Regions from separate parts of the Halomonas sp. SIMBA_159 genome, predicted to be linked through region 1. Evidence: predicted binding sites of a transcription regulator. Region 1 holds the regulator's gene; each other region holds the start of a gene.
The links. The regulator FliA, encoded in region 1, starts transcription of late flagellar genes. The targets are predictions, from matches to a motif close to CTAAAGTTNNNNNNNNNNCNGCCGATA.

Region 1 (3,106 bases):
ATAGCCAACCGCCCGCATACGTGAAATGGCAATGCCTTGCCGCTCTAATTGGCGCACGACCGCAATGGCACGCCCTACCGAGAGTTCCCAGTTCGATGGAAACCGTGCCGTCGCAATGGGCATATTATCGGTATGGCCTTCAACGGAAATTTGGCCATCAAAGGTCTCTAGTACTGAGGAGAGTCGTTCTAACACAACTTGCCCCTGGGGCGTTAGCACATCGTTCCCGCTGGGAAACAAAAGGCTATCATCGATGCGCAGCGTCACGCCCTCTTGCCCCTGGGAGACGCTGACACCGGGGATATCCAGCCTCGCCATGTGCGGCTGCAAGCCATCGTGACGGGGGTGAATACCGGTCGCTAAGCTGGCCAGTGGCAATGAGGTTGCCGCGCTGGCCACTCCCATCGCGTCGCTGGCACGGCCTTCACCATCGCCTGAGGGGGTCAGCGCTAACAGCAGCACAAACAGCGTAATCAGCAGTGTGAGGACATCCAAGTAGCTGGTTAACCAGCTTTCATCGCTCTCGATGGCGGCAGCGGGCAGCTCGAGGGCATGACGTGAATCCCGATCCAGCATGGCGCTACCCTTTTAGTGCAGAGCCAACATCAGGCCGCGGCTTCACGCGGTCATCGCGAATTTCATCGTGATAGTTGGCCACAAAGGAGTTCAGCGTCTCTTCAATAAACGAGGGCAGACGGCGCTTGGTAATTAGTGAGATGCCTTCGAGCACCATGTTCATGGTAATCAGTCGCTCTTCGGTACGCCGCTCCAGCTTGACCGCAATCGGCTTAAAGACCAGATTAGCCAGCAAAATGCCGTAGAACGTGGTCAAGAGCGCCACCGCCATTCGCGGCCCGATCACCTGCAGGTCGCCTGCATCCATCACTTCCAACATGTTGACGAGCCCCACAAGCGTGCCAATCATGCCAAAGGCCGGCGCATAGGTTGCCATGGTGCGAAAAATCTGTGCTTCCGCATGCTCGCGGGCTTTCAGTCGCGCAATGCGCCAGCGCAGCATGTCAAAAATTTCATCCTCTTTGGTGTTGGCGATCACCAATTGGATACCGGTGCGCAAAAACGGATTGCGGGTATGCTCAAGCTCGCGCTCGACCGCACGTACATCGCCTTTGAACCACAGCCGAGACATGGAGACCAGCTCGTTGATGTCGTCACGTACGTAGGTGTTTTCGCGGCGAAACACCAACCCCACCAAACGTACAACGCGCAGCACTTCTTTAAGCGGATAGCTGATAAATGTCGCCGCGAGGGTGCCCGTGATGACGATGGCGAGCCCGGGTAAATTAATAAAGCTTTCGGGCGACTCAGCGGTAAAGAACAGCACGCTTACCAGCAGCAACATGCTGGCGAAGATACCGATCAGCGTAGATGGGTTCATCAACGGCTCCTTGCCGGTTGTGGATAGTTAATCAACGGATTAATCGTGTTCATGCAAACGGGCACGCAGACGGCTAACGGCCTGGCTGTGCAGTTGAGATACCCGTGACTCGGTGACGCCTAACACAGCACCTACTTCTTTTAAGTTCATCTCTTCTTGGTAATACAAGGCCATGAGCAACTTTTCACGCTCGGGCAGTGCCTCAATGGCTTCGATCAACGTTTGCCGCTGCTGGGCATCCAGTAGCTGGTCAAAGAGGCGATTACCCGCGTCTTCTCCAGCGGGCTCACCACCATCAGCCACCAGCTCTTCAAACGGCAACAGCTGGCCGCTGTTGGTATCGTTAAGCAACTGCTGATACTCATTCAGCGGCATTTCCAACTCACGTGCTACCTCGCCCTCTTCTGGCGGGCGCCCGAATCGTTGCTCCAAACGCCGTACCGCATCATCCACCGCCCGTGCGGAGCGACGCACGCTGCGGGGTAACCAGTCACGGGTACGCAGCTCATCCATCATGGCGCCACGAATCCGCTGACTCGCAAAGGTGGCAAACGTTGCGCCCTGAGCGGCATCAAAGCGGCCAAGCGCTTCCAGCAGCCCCACCATTCCTGCCTGGATCAGATCATCAAGTTCAATACTCGCGGGCAACCTTACCTGCAGCGTTAAGGCCTGACGTCTCACCAGTGGCATGTATTGCGTTAACAGCTCACTCTGTTTGATCCTGCCTTGTGCTGTATACATCCTCGTGCCTCGCGGCTAAACGACCTTTACTGATAGTTCACTATCACCTGTAACCCCTGTACGCGCACCGGGCGTTGGCCAGGCGACAGCGCAAACCGAAAGTGCAGCGGCGCGTTCGCCAACATTCCTTCCAGGGCCGTGGTACTTCCACGCATCCCCGACAGTGCCACACAGCGCTCAGGATGACACAGCCATGCGTTGACGGGGGTGCTGGGCGGTGACTCAAAACGCCATTGAATTCGCGATAGCGTCGCATGATTAAGCGCAACGCCGGCGGGTGGCGAGATCGCCTGGCTGTTGCTGGTACGGTCACTCATTGCCACCATGACTCCTGGTACTTGGCTACTCCAACTGCCTGGAGCCGCCTGTACGCCAAGCGCTGTCATGGCAATACTCAGCGCGAAAGTGACGCGAGCCGCCCTTTTTACTGTCAGCAACTTTACGATTTTTATCAACGTCTGTAAGGCAAACGGCATCATACGTTGGTACCTATGTGCATTATTCTCCCTTGCTGACAGCTAAGCACCGATAGCTAGCGCGCCAGCAGCAGGAGCTCAATGTCTAAATAGTGGCCGGCGGCATCGCGCAAGTTCTCGAGCAGACCCTGACGCGGTAGATGTGGCTCGTGTAGGGCCAGCAGCCGTTTAGGGCCGCCGTTTTCTTTCACTTGGCGCAGTACGCGATACATGGTGGCAAAGGCATCGGCATCGCTACTAACCCACAGCGCCCAACGGGCATGCTTTTTCGCCAGCGTGGCCAGCGAAGGCGTGTCTGCAATGACGACCTGAATTTTCCAATCCTGAGGGTCTCCGGCCCACTGGCGACCCAATGCAGACCACTGCCCCAAGCGCCCGCGCACTTTATCCTCCTGGGCAGTCCCCGTATGAGGCAGCCCAACCACCACCAGCGGCGTTTGTGGACGCGGTGGTGTCACTGTGGCGGGCTCAGCGGCGGACGCAACCGTCGGTG
Region 2 (3,106 bases), on a different contig from region 1:
GAAACCAAAGGAGGCAAGACGCCGCCTGCCAATGTGCGCGTTCTGGAAGCAAAAGCAGAAAGGAAGCGTACCGAGACAGCGCCGCTTGCGGAGCGTAGCGAATCCGCACTGGAGCATGAACCGGATCATCACAAGCCAGATCATGATGATGTGGATGAAACCTAAGCGTTCGCTTAAGTGAACCTATGAGGCCGCCTTCGGGCGGCCTCATTACGTTGGGTTAGCTGTGTCGCTCACCAGGGTAGTTTTCGGAGTGACGCCCCTCAAGGTTGATCGACTCACCGCCGTCCACGAACAGAATTTGTCCTGCGACAAAGTCGTTATCCAACAAATAGTGCAAAGCTTGTACAAGATGGGCAGGGTTGCCCTGATGATCCACCGGAATGCCCTCAATACGCCACTGAATATAGTCGCTGGTACGCTGTGAAGCAGGCAGCACAACACCCGGCGCAATACCGTTAATCCGCAGGCGCGGTGCAAATTCAAGCGCGGCCATACGCGTCATTTCCGCTAGGCTTTTTTTCGATAACAAATAAGCCGCATAGGGGTACTGGTGGTAGGCCACTTTGTTATCAATGATATTAATGACCTGACCGTTCTCCACCGCTTCTGCAAAGTGCCGTGTCAGCAGCAGCGGCGTAAACATATTGACCCTAAACTGGGTTTCCAGCATGGACATATCGGTGCCCGCAATGGGGGCCGGCTCATAGGCAGAAGCGCTATTTAACAGCACGTTCAAACCAGGAAAGCGCGTTTTAGCCCGTGTTACTAACGTTTCCAGAGAATCCTCTAAAAAGTTGCAGGGCAAAATTTCACACTCACGTCCCTTGGCGCGAATGACCGCGGCCACTTCCTCGGCTTCCCCTCGGGAGCTATTCACATGCAGGGCAATATCAAAGCCTTTATCGGCGAGTGCTTCAGCAAAGTAGCGGCCCAGGCGTGTAGCGCCGCCCGTTACAAGTGCAGCAGGTGTTGGCATGGTGTTTCCCTCGCAGTCGGTAGGTGGGGTGATGCTTGGTTATTTCGCGATAAGCAAGACTCTCTGCGTGAGCGCAGCGTTTGTCAATAACTTGTACAGAGCTTGAACAAAATAGCCAGCGAGCTACTCTGTCCGTGGGCGGTCCGCTTTTGTTTCCACAGGCTGTGTTTTTCGCAAGCCGAGCTCTTCACAAGCTGAGGCCTTAGCAAACATCATTTTGACGGCTTTAGCGGATCAGCGCCCCTCACGGAACGTCACGGCTGTTATTGAAAACGTTATCAGAATGCTTGTCTCTTACTCTGGGATGTCGCTATGCCTTCAATGTCGTCACATGCAACGCCAGCACCGGTCCAACACGAGTGCGTGATCTCGCTGGGCACAAACATCGAGCCAGAACATCACTTTGCCCGAGCGCTTGAGATCTTAAACAGTGAATGTGGGCTGCTGGCCAGATCAGAGGCAGTGCGTACCGCGCCGGTAGGCTTTCAGCACCAGCCCGACTTTCTGAATGCCGCGCTGCTGGTGCGTACGACGCTGGAGCGTGACGCTTTTAAGGCCTACCTAAAAGAGGTGGAGCACCGACTTGGCCGTGTTCGCGGGCCGATCAAATCCGGTCCACGCACCATGGATTTAGACATCGTCGCATGGGATGGTGAGGTGATTGATGAGGGCTACTATCAGCATGATTACGTCCGCAGGCCGGTGGATGAGGTCTTAGCCGTTAGCGGCCGCTCTCTTAGTGCAAGCACACTGCCTTAGCCGCTGGGTGACAGCTTGGCGGCTAGGGTGAAAATATAAGATAGGCAAAGGCTCACGTTTACTGGAAGCAGGCCGATATTTACGCTAGCCCCGCACTGTTTGCGTTCACTTCCGAGGTCACGCCCGTGCTCAGCCTTGCGACTAATATTACGTCGCTACTGGTGATGAATAATCTACGCAGTAGCCAGCAAGCGATGCAGACCTCTATGGAGCGTCTGTCGTCTGGGCTGCGTATTAATAGCGCCAAGGATGACCCGGCAGGCCAGGCGATTGCCAATCGCATGGGCGCACAAATTCGCGGTATGAACCAGGCGATCCGCAATACCAACGACGGTATCTCTATGGTGCAAACCGCCGAAGGGTCGTTGGACCTGATCAACGATAGTTTGCAGCGTATCCGCGAACTCAGCGTTCAGGCGCTCAACGGCACCAATTCCTCAGAAGATCGGGCGTCTATTCAGTTAGAGATCGACCAACGGTTGGAAGAGATTGACCGCGTCGCTGAGCAGAGCAACTTTAACGGCATTCAGCTGATCGAGAGCGATAAAACGCTCAATATTCAGGTAGGGGCCAACGCCGGGGATGTGATTGGCGTGAGCTTTTCGGCGATTGGGCGTCAGGCGCTGGGGTTGGATAACTTCAGCGTATTAGATGATGGCTCGGCCACGCCCAAGCCGATGGATGTCGTGGATGAAGCCATGAAGCAGGTCGACCGCCAGCGCAGCTATTTAGGGGCGGTGCAGAACCGCTTCGAGAGCGTCATTGACGGGCTTAACACCAACATCATTAACACCTCTGCTGCCCAGTCGCGTATTCAAGACGCCGACTATGCGCAAGAAGTCTCCAACCTTATTCGCGCCCAACTGCTTCAGCAGGTGGGCATCGCGATGCTGACCCGGGTGAACCAACAGCCGCAGATGATTCTGCGGCTGTTGGAAGGGCTGTAGTTAGAAGCCGCCCATCACCGTTAGTCGATGATGCCTTGTTCACGCGCCATGGCGTAAGCCGCCTGCGGGCCGTTCCACAGCGAGGGCAGCAGAATCAGCGACACCGGGATCGCGGTGATCACGATAAACTGCTGCAGCGCGCCAATTTGACCTGCGCCCATATACAGCAGCACGGCCGCCATCAGGGCCATCGCAATGCCCCAAAAAGCGCGCATGTAAGGGCTAGGGTCATCATGGCCTGCGCCGACAACGGCAATCGCGTAGCTCATGGAGTCGCCGGTGGTGGCCACAAAAATCGTGGTCAGCAGCAGAATCGCCAGTGCCATCCAGGTGCCGCCGGGCAGCGCTTGAGCCACCGTGAGGGTCGCCACGTCAAACTGGAAGTTATTGAGCGCTTCGGTCAGGTCAATTACCCCGGTCA
Region 3 (3,106 bases), on a different contig from region 1:
GGCCTCGACCCGGGTGACTGACCAAGACGCCGCGCTAGACCTCCAGGGCGCAACGACGCTACGGCTGGCGTTTGGCGATGCCGACTCCGTCGATATCGATATCGCCCCCGGCAGCAGCCTTTCCGCGATACGCGATGCCATCAACGCCGACAAAGACGCGGGCGTCAACGCCACCATCATCAACGATGGACAAGGCTATCGGTTGGCGCTCAGCTCTAAAAATACCGGTGCGAATGCCTCTATTGCCAGCTTTAGCTTTGTCGATACCAGTCAAGATCCGACGGCAACGGTAGCAGGTCCTTTTGCGGAAGATGCCGCTACCAAGCGGGCAGGTGAGGACGCCGCACTCACAGTCAACGGTATTGCTATCAGCAGTGCCAAGAACCAAATCGAAGGCGCCATTCAAGGAGTGACGCTGAACCTGGCAGAGCTGAGCATCGCCGATGGCGAAACGGCTAACAGTACCATCAATGTAGAAAGAGATACGTTAAAACGGCGTGAAGCAGCTACTGGCTTCGTCAAAGCGTTCAATGAGTTAAAAGGTACTATTGGCAAGCTCTCCAGTTTTAGTGGTGATTCTGAGGCTCCCGGTGAGTTAGTGGGGGATAATACCTTGCGCACTATCGAAAGCCGTATACGTAGCGTATTGACAAGCAGTGTAGAGGGGGGGGAGTTATCTACCTTGAGCCAGTTGGGTATCACGCTCCAGCGTGATGGCACGTTAGAAGTGGATGATGCCAAATTGAGCGACTTGGTAGCGAACAAATCTCAGGCGCTGAGCGACTTTTTTGCAGGTGATGCGACAGGTAATGGGCTGGCAGGAAAACTTATGTCCACCGTAGAGCAAATGCTTGGTAACAATGGCTTGGTGAAGCTCGCTATCAATGGTGCTGAAAGTCGCGTAAAAAGCCTGGATGAGCGTTTTGAGCGTATGGAGGTGACCATCGAGAGGACTATTAGTCGCTATCGGGCTCAATTCAGCCAGCTGGACGCTATGATTGCGCAAATGAACAGCATGAGCAGCTATCTCACCCAGCAATTCGAAGCGTTGGATTATCAGCTAGGTCGTAAGAAATAGCCGCTACCAATCGCCGCAAGCTCCCTTCACAAGGGGGCTTTTTCACTTCTGAGCCAAGGTGAAGATGGCAAGAGCAGGTGCAAACCAGCCAAAATAGGTGATGGTGACGACTGTGGTGGGAGGCAGCTTTAGCTCGCGACCGATTTCACCGAGTGTCAAAAGTTACCACCCAGTTACCAAAAATTACACGATTTTTTGTCAGCCTCTCTAAAGATTCTCCTCGTATAGCCGTTAATTAATATAACGGCGCACCATGTCGCCGAAAAGCAGGCCTGACGGCCAGTTCACACGCAAGGAGAATCACCATGTCAGTGATCAATACCAACATCACCTCGATGATCGGTCAGCAGAACCTGCGCGAGTCGCAGAATGCTCTGCAAACCTCAATGGAGCGTTTGAGCTCTGGCCTGCGCATCAATAGTGCTAAAGATGATGCGGCTGGCCAAGCTATTGCCAACCGTATGACTTCTCAGATTACTGGTCTTGCACAGGCGCAGCGTAATGCTAATGACGGTATTTCGTTGGCACAAACCGCTGAGGGCTCGCTAAACCAAGTTAACGACAACTTACAGCGTATTCGTGAGCTGTCTGTGCAGGCACAAAACGGTACAAACACAGCAAATGACCTCCAGTCCATCCAGGACGAAGTGACGCAGCGTCTGGCTGAAATTGACCGTATTTCCAGCGAAACTAGCTTCAACGGAGTTAGCGTTCTAGCTTCTGACCAAGGCCTTCAGATCCAAGTCGGTGCGAACGATGGCGAGCAAATTACCGTCAACCTCAAAGAAATCAACTCGACAACACTTAACCTTGGTAACTTCGATTTAACTAACAAATCGCTGAATACCAGCGGTTTGTCTGCTAGTCCGGTCACTGAAACAGTACCTGCGTCTTTGAATATCGAAGATGTCTCCTTTGAAGATGCGGCGGGTGGTCAGTCGGTCTATTACTTCGCTAGTAACACTAACCCTGACGTTACTTATGCCTCTTTCAGTGCAAGCCCAACTGCTTCTGATGAGCTATACACGCTGAATTACAACAGCACATCTGGCGCATTCACCTACGACTCGAGCACTGCTTCAGGCGCGACAGGTGGCGATGTAACTGCCGCTACAGACGGTATTTCTATCGGTGGTGGTCGTACTATAGACCCAGCAGACGTCAACGCTACAGATTCCAATGCTGCGGCTTCCCCAAGTCTCTCCGTTAACGCTGCTGGCTCGTTCTATGTTCAGGTGGGCACTGCTTACTACACGGCAACTGTGGACTTTGATGCTGATTCTAGCACTTATGGTCAAGTTAGCTATGACTCATCGACTGCGGCATCAAGCGCTGCAGACTTTACTAATGCGGATGCACTGTCATCAGATCTGGACGAAGTGACCGATCCGACGCCGTCTGTTGCAATCGATACTAGTGGTCTTAGTGCAGATGCAGTTGGTACAAGTCCAGAAGTATTCACCGATGAAGACGGTGGGTACGTTGTTAAAGGCTCAGTTGACGGCCAAGATGTTTACTTTGCTGCAACAGTAGATGAAAGTACCGGTGTTGTCACGCTTGGTGACAAGCTAAACGCTGACCCGCTTGCTTCTCTAGACGCAGCCTTGAATCAGGTAGATAGTCTACGCTCCGAGTTGGGTGCCGTACAAAACCGTTTCGAAGATGCCATCACCAACTTGAGCACCAATGAAACGAACCTAGCGGCAGCACGTTCGCGCATCGAAGATGCTGACTACGCTGTAGAAGTGGCTAACATGACACGCGCCCAGATCCTGCAGCAGGCGGGCACATCGGTGCTGGCACAGGCTAACCAGCTGCCACAGAACGTTCTATCTCTTCTCGGATAATGCGCTAGTATTTCCGGCTGCACCACATCAGGCCCCATATGGGGCCTGTTTTTTTGCAAATAAAAGAACAAAATGGTTAATTGAACGCTATTCCAGCAGCAGGGCTGGCGATTCTGCTAGAAAATAAACCCAGATTAAAAATTTCAGCTTTAAGTGATTTTGCCGAGGCAGACAATAATGT

Region 2: a site for FliA is predicted at 1,790-1,816, ahead of R0J87_RS00780 (flagellin N-terminal helical domain-containing protein). Genes of this name have one in related genera too.
Region 3: a site for FliA is predicted at 1,286-1,312, ahead of R0J87_RS04495 (flagellin N-terminal helical domain-containing protein). Genes of this name have one in related genera too.

The regions. Positions count from the first base shown of each region.
Region 1 is NZ_JAWJBT010000011.1:50,036-53,141, reverse strand. Features, by position in the region: gene R0J87_RS08710 (OmpA/MotB family protein) at 1-576, opposite strand, end outside; gene R0J87_RS08705 (motility protein A) at 581-1,396, opposite strand; gene R0J87_RS08700 (RNA polymerase sigma factor FliA) at 1,436-2,137, opposite strand; gene R0J87_RS08695 (flagellar protein FlhE) at 2,164-2,523, opposite strand; gene R0J87_RS08690 (hypothetical protein) at 2,670-3,106, opposite strand, start outside.
Region 2 is NZ_JAWJBT010000001.1:157,196-160,301, forward strand. Features, by position in the region: gene ybiO (mechanosensitive channel protein) at 1-165, shown strand, start outside; gene R0J87_RS00770 (SDR family oxidoreductase) at 221-979, opposite strand; gene folK (2-amino-4-hydroxy-6-hydroxymethyldihydropteridine diphosphokinase) at 1,292-1,738, shown strand; gene R0J87_RS00780 (flagellin N-terminal helical domain-containing protein) at 1,864-2,685, shown strand; gene R0J87_RS00785 (BCCT family transporter) at 2,706-3,106, opposite strand, start outside.
Region 3 is NZ_JAWJBT010000005.1:45,667-48,772, reverse strand. Features, by position in the region: gene fliD (flagellar filament capping protein FliD) at 1-1,078, shown strand, start outside; gene R0J87_RS04495 (flagellin N-terminal helical domain-containing protein) at 1,384-2,925, shown strand; gene R0J87_RS04490 (O-linked N-acetylglucosamine transferase, SPINDLY family protein) at 3,103-3,106, shown strand, end outside.